DNA from 3 places in the Enterobacter sp. Taxon_8 genome. Region 2 is predicted to be linked to each of the others. Evidence: predicted binding sites of a transcription regulator. Region 2 holds the regulator's gene; each other region holds the start of a gene.
The links. Region 2 encodes PurR, which represses purine synthesis genes. Its sites were predicted from a motif close to CANGCAAACGTTTGCNTG; they were not measured.

Region 1 (3,279 bases), 1.3 Mb from region 2:
GCGAGAAGGCCGGTATTTTCCGTGCAAATAAACCCGCCGTGGTCGGCGAGCCGGATATGCCACACACCATTGCAGACGTAGCAAATGAGAAGGGCGCGCGTCTGCTGCGCCGCGGCGTTGACTGGCAGTATGAAGTGCGTGACAACGCCTGGTGCTTTAGCGACGCGCAGGGGGCACTGGATAACTTGCCGTTGCCGCAGGTTCCGCAGCCGAACGCGGCCACCGCGCTGGCGGCACTGCGCGCCAGCGGATTGGTGGTGAGCGAGCAGGCAATCCGCAACGGCATTCAGAGCGCAATTCTGCCCGGGCGTTTCCAGATTGTCAGCGAGTCACCGCGCCTGATTCTGGACGTGGCGCATAACCCGCATGCGGCGGCGTATCTCGCGGGACGTCTCAAATCGTTACCAAAAACCGGGCGCGTGCTGGCGGTTATCGGTATGCTTCATGATAAAGATATCGGCGGGACGCTGGCCTGCATGGAGAGTGTGGTCGATAGCTGGTATTGTGCTCCTCTGGAGGGGCCGCGCGGCGCGAAGGCCGAGCAGCTGATGGAACATCTCGGCAAAGGCGCAATCTACAGTAGCGTGGCTCAGGCCTGGCATGCCGCGATGGCGGATGCTAAACCAGAAGATACCGTGCTGGTGTGTGGTTCATTCCACACGGTGGCACATGTCATGGAAGTGATGGACGCGGGGAGAACCGGTGGCGAGTAAGTTTCAGAACCGTTTAACAGGAACCATTGTGCTGGTCGCGCTCGGGGTGATTATTCTTCCCGGGCTGCTCGACGGGCAGAAAAAGCATTATCAGGATGAGTTTGCCGCTATTCCGCTGGTGCCTAAACCGGGTGACCGCGATGAGCCGGATATGCTGCCCGCGGCGACGCAGGCGCTCCCTGCTCAGCCACCGGAAGGGGCGGCGGAAGAGGTGCGCGCGGGCGATGCCGCAGCACCGTCGCTCGATCCGTCTCGCCTGGCGGCAGCGAGCAGCAGCGATATCGATCCGGTGCCGGTAGAGCAGCCTAAACCGGTTGAAAAACCGAAGCCGGTTGAGAAGCCGCAGCCGAAACCGCAGCGCGATAAAACGGCAGAACAGCTCGCCGCGGCGTCAGAAACCCCACCGCCAGCAAAACCGGCGCAGCAGGAAGCTGCTGCCCCAACGGGTAAAGCCTACGTGGTGCAGCTCGGTGCGCTGAAAAACGCCGACAAAGTCAACGAGGTCGTGAGCAAACTGAGAAGTGCGGGATACCGTGTTTACACTTCACCTTCCACGCCGGTGCAGGGTAAAATTACCCGTATCCTCGTGGGGCCAGAAGCGTCTAAAGACAAACTGAAAGGGTCGCTGGGTGAGCTGAAGCAGATCTCCGGCCTGAGCGGTGTGGTGATGGGCTACAGCGCAAACTAAGTACGACCTGCTCCTTTAAGAGAGAGGCGATAAGCCACGGCGTTGAACATTTTTTCAGCGCCTTTTTTATTTACGCGCGGGAAGGAAATCCCTACGCAAACGTTTTCTTTTTCTGTTAGAATTCGCCCCGAACTGGATGACAGGGCGTTTAATCGTGGGACACATATGGTCTGGATTGATTACGCCATCATAGCGGTGATTGGTTTTTCCTGTCTGGTTAGCCTGATCCGTGGCTTTGTTCGTGAAGCGTTATCGCTGGTGACTTGGGGTTGTGCTTTCTTTGTCGCCAGTCATTACTACACTTACCTGTCTGTCTGGTTCACGGGCTTTGAAGATGAACTGGTCCGAAACGGAATTGCCATCGCGGTGCTGTTTATCGCAACGCTGATTGTCGGCGCTATCGTGAATTACGTGATAGGTCAGCTGGTCGAGAAAACCGGTCTGTCAGGAACGGACAGGGTGCTCGGGATCTGTTTCGGAGCGTTGCGAGGCGTGCTGATTGTGGCCGCGATCCTGTTCTTCCTGGATACCTTCACCGGGTTCTCCAAAAGCGAAGACTGGCAGAAATCGCAGCTCATTCCAGAGTTCAGCTTCATCATCAGATGGTTCTTTGACTATCTGCAAAGCTCGTCGAGTTTTTTGCCCAGGGCATAAACCCTGAGATGTGGCTTAACGAGGAAAAGACGAATGTGCGGTATTGTCGGTATCGCCGGTTTCATGCCGGTAAACCAGTCGATTTATGACGCGTTAACGGTGCTTCAGCACCGTGGGCAGGATGCTGCGGGTATCATCACCATTGATGCAAACAACTGCTTCCGTTTACGCAAGGCGAATGGCCTGGTAAACGATGTGTTTGAAGCCCGCCATATGCAGCGTCTGCAAGGTAATATGGGGATCGGTCACGTTCGTTATCCTACTGCTGGCAGTTCCAGCGCCTCCGAGGCACAGCCTTTCTACGTCAACTCACCGTATGGCATCACCCTTGCCCATAACGGCAACCTGACGAACGCACATGAGCTGCGTAAAAAGCTGTTCGAAGAGAAACGTCGCCACATTAACACCACCTCTGATTCTGAAATCCTGCTCAATGTGTTTGCCAGCGAGCTGGATAACTTCCGTCACTACCCGCTGGAAGCAGACAACATCTTTGCCGCGATTGCCGCGACAAACCGTCAGATCCGCGGCGCGTACGCCTGCGTTGCGATGATCATCGGTCACGGTATGGTCGCCTTCCGCGATCCAAACGGCATTCGTCCGCTGGTGCTCGGTAAGCGCGACCTTGGCGATGGCCGTACTGAATATATGGTTGCCTCTGAAAGCGTGGCGCTGGATACCCTGGGCTTCGAATTCCTGCGCGACGTTGCGCCGGGCGAAGCGGTCTACATCACCGAGAAGGGTCAGCTGTTTACCCGCCAGTGTGCCGATAACCCGGTCAGTAACCCGTGCCTGTTTGAATACGTTTACTTTGCCCGTCCGGATTCCTTCATCGACAAGATTTCCGTCTACAGCGCGCGCGTCAACATGGGCACCAAGCTGGGCGAGAAGATTGCCCGCGAGTGGGACGATCTCGAAATCGACGTGGTTATTCCTATCCCGGAAACCTCCTGCGATATCGCGCTGGAGATCGCCCGCATTCTGGATAAGCCATACCGTCAGGGCTTCGTGAAGAACCGCTACGTTGGCCGCACGTTTATCATGCCGGGGCAGCATCTGCGCCGTAAGTCCGTGCGCCGCAAGCTGAACGCCAACCGCGCGGAGTTCCGCGACAAGAACGTTCTGCTGGTGGATGACTCCATCGTTCGCGGCACCACCTCTGAGCAGATTATCGAGATGGCGCGCGAAGCGGGTGCGAAGAAAGTCTACCTGGCCTCTGCTGCG
Region 2 (3,279 bases):
CACCCCAGACGACCATCGCCATCGCGGCGCCAAACTCGTTACGCGCCAGCCACGGAATGGCGATCATGATGACAATCAGCAGGGTTAAGAAGCCCTTCAGCGTCCCGCTCACGGAACGGTCGGCAAATTTCCCGCCGAGATAGTTGCCAATCGAGAAGCCCACGCCAATCAGCACCAGCATCGCGGTCACAAAGAGAGGCGTTGCGTGGGTGATATCGTGCAGTACCGGTGAAATATAGGTATAGAGGGTAAACATCGCCCCTGCCCCGAGAACGGTGGTAAGCAGCGCGGAAAGCACCTGCGGGCGCACCAGCACCGACAGCTCCTTACGCACTTCCGGACGTTCTCCGGCGCTGCCTTTCGGCAGGGAGAAGAACAATGCCACCATCGCGACCACGCCCAGCCCGGCCGTCGCCAGGAAAGACATACGCCAGCCGATCGCTTCTCCCAGCCAGGTTGCAGCAGGAACACCGCCGATGTTAGCGATGGTCAGCCCCATAAACATGGTGGCCACGGCGCTCGCCTGCTTATGTTTTGGCACCACGCTTGCCGCCACGACCGACCCCAGCCCAAAGAACGCGCCGTGGTTGAGGCTTGTCAGAATACGCGACAGCATCAGCGTGGTGTAGTCCGGCGAAATGGCCGAAAGCACGTTGCCGAGGGTGAAAATCGCCATCAGGAAAATCAGCGCATTGCGGCGCGCGCGATGAGAAAGGAGAAGCGTCATCAGCGGCGCCCCCACCATCACGCCGATAGCGTAGGCGCTGATCAACATGCCAGCCGCAGGGATCGAGACGTCCACGCCGCGGGCGATGACGGGCAGTAACCCCATCGGGGAGAATTCAGTGGTGCCAATCCCAAAAGCGCCAATCGCCAGGGCCAGCAGGGGAAAATTGATTTTCATGCGTAAACTCCGGATGCCGTGTCACGTGGTGACACAGAACAAAGAAGCGGAAAGCATGACATCAATCACAAAAAATGAGAAGTTAACAAAATGGCAAAAGATTTTTGCCAGAGAAGTAACAATCCGGGGAGTCGGGAGGGAGAAGGCTCTCCCTCCGCGTAAATCAGTGCAGCGCAGCCGTCAGACCGGCCACAACAATCAGAGCCAGCACAACAACGGTGGTGAACAGCGAAAACTTAAGATCGGAACTCATCAATTTTTCTCCTTTTAATCCCCACACGAAAAGTGAGCTTGCTCATTTTTGCACAGATTACGTCAAAAATCTTCCTGGATTTATACTGATAACCACTTTACCTCTTCCCCTTTTCATCAAGATAGGACAAAATTCCACGCTAAATTTATTAGCGTACCGGCCATTGACCCCCTCCTGACGTCCCGTGTCGTTTTCCCGGCGTGCCGCAATTCAAGATTGCGTGATAAGGGTGAGAGAAGGCAAACGTTTACCTTCAAGTTTTTCAGGAGCTTAGGATATGGTCTGGAGTGACATTTAATGGCAACAATTAAAGACGTAGCAAAACGCGCAAACGTTTCCACTACAACCGTATCACATGTAATTAACAAAACCCGCTTTGTGGCGGAAGAGACGCGCAACGCCGTCTGGGCAGCGATCAAGGAGCTGCATTATTCGCCAAGTGCGGTCGCGCGTAGCCTTAAGGTTAATCACACCAAGTCCATTGGATTGCTGGCGACCAGTAGTGAAGCGGCCTATTTTGCCGAGATCATTGAAGCGGTTGAAAAAAACTGCTTCCAGAAAGGCTATACCCTGATTCTGGGCAACGCGTGGAACAGCATTGAAAAACAGCGCGCCTACCTGTCGATGATGGCTCAGAAGCGCGTTGACGGCCTGCTGGTGATGTGTTCCGAGTACCCGGAATCCGTGCTGTCGATGCTCGAAGAGTATCGCCACATCCCCATGGTCGTTATGGACTGGGGCGAAGCGCGTGCAGATTTCACCGACTCCGTTATCGACAATGCCTTTGAAGGCGGTTATATGGCCGGCCGTTACCTGATCGAACGCGGTCACCGCGAGATTGGCGTGATCCCGGGTCCGCTGGAGCGCAACACCGGGGCGGGCCGTCTTGCCGGTTTTATGAAAGCGATGGAAGAAGCGCTGATCACCGTGCCGGAAAACTGGATCGTGCAGGGCGACTTTGAGCCGGAATCAGGCTACCGCGCAATGCAGCAGATCGTTTCCCAGCCGCACCGTCCGACCGCCGTTTTCTGCGGGGGTGACATCATGGCCATGGGCGCGCTCTGCGCCGCCGATGAACTGGGTCTGCGCGTACCGCAGGATATTTCCGTGATCGGGTATGACAACGTGCGTAACGCGCGCTTCTTCACCCCTGCGCTGACCACCATTCACCAGCCGAAAGATTCGCTGGGCGAAACGGCCTTCAATATGCTGCTCGACAGGATCGTCAACAAGCGCGAAGAGTCGCAGTCCATTGAAGTTCACCCGCGCCTGATTGAACGCCGTTCCGTTGCGGACGGTCCGTTCCGCGACTACCGTCGTTAATCCCTTTACGGGGCCAGCTACGCTGGCTCCCGTAACCATTCCCGGTTCAGCGTTTCGCTGTCCCCCAGATAATCCAGCAGCCAGGCCATGGCGGGCGAGACATCATTTTGTTGCCAGGTCAGGCAGCAGGCCGCGTCCGGGAACGGATTTTCCAGCGTCAGTTCAACCCATTCGCCGGTATTGATGCGCGGACGCGCAAAATGAACGGGCACCATCGCGACGCACAGTCCGGCACTGAGGCACGTCGCCGACGATTCCCAGTCCGGAGCCACCACCCGCCGCTGGTTGTCCAGAAGCCAGGTGATACGCTTGGGCAATGAACGGGACGTATCCTCCAGCACCAGCGAGGGCCAGTTGCGCAGCGTATCGTCGCTAAGCGGCCCGTCCATCGCTGCCAGAGGATGATCGCTGGCCACCACGCATTTCCAGCTCAGCATCCCCATGTCGCGAAAGGCGTAACGTCCCCCGACCGGGATCGCCTGCGTCGCGCCAATCGCCATCTCCGCCCTGCCGTCCGCCAGCGCATCCCACACCCCGTTGAACACCTCCTGCGAGACCCGCAGCTCAACGTCAGAGAAATGACGATAGAAATCGACAATCATCTGTCGGGTGCGTTCCGGCTTCACGATGTTATCCACCGCGATGGAAAGATGTCCCCGCCAGCCGTTGGCGATCTGCTGGCACTGTTCGCGGGTGATCTGCATTTTTTTGATAACAGAACGCCCTTCCTTCAAAAACCACGCCCCGGCGGGCGTCAATTCCACGTCACGATGCCGCCGCTCAAACAGCGGAACCGCCA
Region 3 (3,279 bases), 2.2 Mb from region 2:
AGCCTGCCAGTTTCGAATGCAGTTCCCAGGTTGAGCCCGGGGATTTCACATCCGACTTGACAGACCGCCTGCGTGCGCTTTACGCCCAGTAATTCCGATTAACGCTTGCACCCTCCGTATTACCGCGGCTGCTGGCACGGAGTTAGCCGGTGCTTCTTCTGCGGGTAACGTCAATCGCTGTGGTTATTAACCACAACGCCTTCCTCCCCGCTGAAAGTACTTTACAACCCGAAGGCCTTCTTCATACACGCGGCATGGCTGCATCAGGCTTGCGCCCATTGTGCAATATTCCCCACTGCTGCCTCCCGTAGGAGTCTGGACCGTGTCTCAGTTCCAGTGTGGCTGGTCATCCTCTCAGACCAGCTAGGGATCGTCGCCTAGGTGAGCCGTTACCCCACCTACTAGCTAATCCCATCTGGGCACATCTGATGGCAAGAGGCCCGAAGGTCCCCCTCTTTGGTCTTGCGACGTTATGCGGTATTAGCTACCGTTTCCAGTAGTTATCCCCCTCCATCAGGCAGTTTCCCAGACATTACTCACCCGTCCGCCGCTCGCCGGCAAAGTAGCAAGCTACTTTCCGCTGCCGCTCGACTTGCATGTGTTAGGCCTGCCGCCAGCGTTCAATCTGAGCCATGATCAAACTCTTCAATTTAAGTTTGATGCTCGTGAATTAAACTTCGTAATGAATTACGCATGTTCACTCAGAGACTTGGTATTCATTTATTGTCCGAAGACATTAAGAATCCATGTCACTTTGAGTGCCCACACAGATTGTCTGATAAATTGTTAAAGAGCAGTGCAACTGCGGCTTTCGCTCACCGTTGCGAGGTGGCGTATATTACGCTTTCCTCTTTCAGAGTCAACCCGTTATTTCAGGATTTTTTCTCTTCAACCGACCGGGCTGTTTGTGAAGTGATTCACATCCGCCGTGTCGATGGAGGCGCATTATAGGGAGTTCGCGAACGACCGCAACCGAAAAGTTGCAAAAAAATGACTGACTGCTGCATTCCCCAGCAAAACCCCGCCTTATACCCTTTTATGCACAAAGTTATCCACAGTGATGCGAAAAAGTGAAAATGTGCGAGCGTTGCGCAAACGTTTTCGTTAAAATGCTCGCGCTTAACAAGGATGCCTCGTCAGGTGTGTTAGATGAGTTTTTCGCAGGAAATTCATCTAACGCTCTCTGTAATCGTGAAATCCAGGGGATTTACCATGCAACAACGTCGTCCAGTCCGCCGCGCTCTGCTCAGTGTTTCTGATAAAGCCGGTATCGTCGAATTCGCTCAGGCACTTTCTGCACGCGGTGTAGAACTGCTTTCTACAGGCGGTACCGCTCGCCTGTTAGCAGATAAAGGTCTGCCGGTAACCGAAGTGTCCGATTACACCGGTTTCCCGGAAATGATGGATGGACGCGTCAAAACCCTGCATCCGAAAGTCCACGGCGGTATTCTTGGCCGTCGCGGCCAGGACGACGCCATTATGGAACAGCACGACATCGCGCCGATCGATATGGTTGTCGTTAACCTCTACCCGTTTGCCCAGACCGTTGCCCGCGAAGGCTGCTCTCTGGAAGATGCCGTAGAGAATATTGATATTGGCGGCCCAACCATGGTGCGCTCAGCAGCCAAGAACCATAAAGATGTGGCTATCGTGGTGAAGAGCAGCGATTACGAGACCATTATTAATGAGATGGATGCCAACGAAGGGTCGCTGACTCTGGATACCCGTTTCGACCTCGCCATTAAAGCTTTCGAGCACACCGCAGCGTATGACAGCATGATCGCCAACTACTTCGGTAGCCTGGTGCCGGCTTACCACGGTGAAAGCAAAGATCCTTCTGGCCGCTTCCCGCGTACCCTGAATCTGAACTTCATTAAGAAACAAGATATGCGTTACGGTGAGAACAGCCACCAGCAGGCTGCCTTCTATATAGAAGAAGAGGTAAAAGAAGCCTCTGTTGCGACCGCTCAGCAGGTTCAGGGCAAAGCGCTCTCCTATAACAACATTGCCGACACCGACGCGGCGCTGGAATGCGTGAAAGAGTTCAGCGAGCCGGCCTGCGTTATCGTCAAGCACGCCAACCCATGCGGCGTGGCGGTAAGCACCTCTATTCTGGATGCCTACGATCGCGCCTACAAAACCGACCCGACCTCCGCGTTCGGCGGCATTATCGCCTTCAACCGCGAACTGGATGCTGAAACCGCACAGGCCATTATCTCCCGCCAGTTTGTCGAAGTGATTATCGCGCCATCGGCCTCCGAAGAAGCGCTGAAAATCACCGCGGCAAAACAGAACGTGCGCGTACTGATTTGCGGCCAGTGGGCAGAACGCGTGCCGGGCCTGGACTTCAAACGCGTAAACGGCGGCCTGCTGGTTCAGGACCGCGATCTGGGCATGGTGACAAAAGCCGACCTGCGCGTGGTGACCAAACGCCAGCCGACCGAACAGGAACTGCGTGACGCGCTGTTCTGCTGGAAAGTGGCGAAGTTCGTAAAATCCAACGCCATCGTCTATGCGAAAGAGAACATGACTATCGGGATAGGCGCAGGCCAGATGAGCCGCGTTTACTCTGCGAAAATCGCGGGTATTAAAGCAGGTGACGAAGGTCTGGAAGTCAAAGGCTCCGCCATGGCCTCTGACGCCTTCTTCCCGTTCCGTGACGGTATCGACGCCGCAGCCGCTGTGGGCATCACCTGCGTGATCCAGCCAGGCGGTTCAATCCGCGACGACGAAGTGATTGCCGCTGCCGACGAACACGGCATCGCGATGATCTTCACCGACATGCGCCACTTCCGCCATTAATTCCCGGAGCTGAAAATGAAAGTATTAGTGATTGGTAACGGCGGACGCGAGCACGCGCTGGCGTGGAAAGCGGCGCAGTCTCCGCTGGTGAAAACGGTCTTCGTGGCACCGGGCAACGCCGGTACCGCACTGGAACCCGCGCTGCAGAACGTGGCTATCGGCGTGACCGACATTCCGGCGCTGCTGAGTTTTGCCCAGAGCGAGAAAATCGACCTGACCATCGTCGGCCCGGAAGCGCCGCTGGTGATTGGCGTGGTGGATGCGTTCCGCGCAGCGGGCCTGAAAATTTTCGGCCCAACGGAAGGCGCCGCGCAGCTGGAAGGCTCCAAAGCCTTCACCAAAGATTTCCTCGCGCGTCATAACATCCCGACGGCGGAATATCAGAATTTCACTGAAGTGGAGCCTGCTCTGGCCTACTTACGTGAGAAAGGCGCGCCGATTGTTATCAAGGCCGACGGTCTGGCCGCCGGTAAAGGC

Region 1: cvpA (colicin V production protein) is a predicted target of PurR. The motif match lies at 1,494-1,511, and genes of this name have one in related genera.
Region 3: purH (bifunctional phosphoribosylaminoimidazolecarboxamide formyltransferase/IMP cyclohydrolase) is a predicted target of PurR. The motif match lies at 1,089-1,106, and genes of this name have one in related genera.

Annotation. Positions count from the first base shown of each region.
Region 1 is NZ_CM177989.1:1,314,729-1,318,007, forward strand. It holds gene folC (bifunctional tetrahydrofolate synthase/dihydrofolate synthase) at 1-713, shown strand, start outside; gene dedD (cell division protein DedD) at 703-1,401, shown strand; gene cvpA (colicin V production protein) at 1,567-2,055, shown strand; gene purF (amidophosphoribosyltransferase) at 2,089-3,279, shown strand, end outside.
Region 2 is NZ_CM177989.1:2,605,969-2,609,247, forward strand. It holds gene AC4IBF_RS12280 (MFS transporter) at 1-904, opposite strand, end outside; gene cydH (cytochrome bd-I oxidase subunit CydH) at 1,068-1,157, opposite strand; gene purR (HTH-type transcriptional repressor PurR) at 1,455-2,480, shown strand; gene punR (DNA-binding transcriptional activator PunR) at 2,498-3,279, opposite strand, start outside.
Region 3 is NZ_CM177989.1:235,443-238,721, reverse strand. It holds rRNA gene AC4IBF_RS01110 (16S ribosomal RNA) at 1-652, opposite strand, end outside; gene purH (bifunctional phosphoribosylaminoimidazolecarboxamide formyltransferase/IMP cyclohydrolase) at 1,213-2,802, shown strand; gene purD (phosphoribosylamine--glycine ligase) at 2,818-3,279, shown strand, end outside.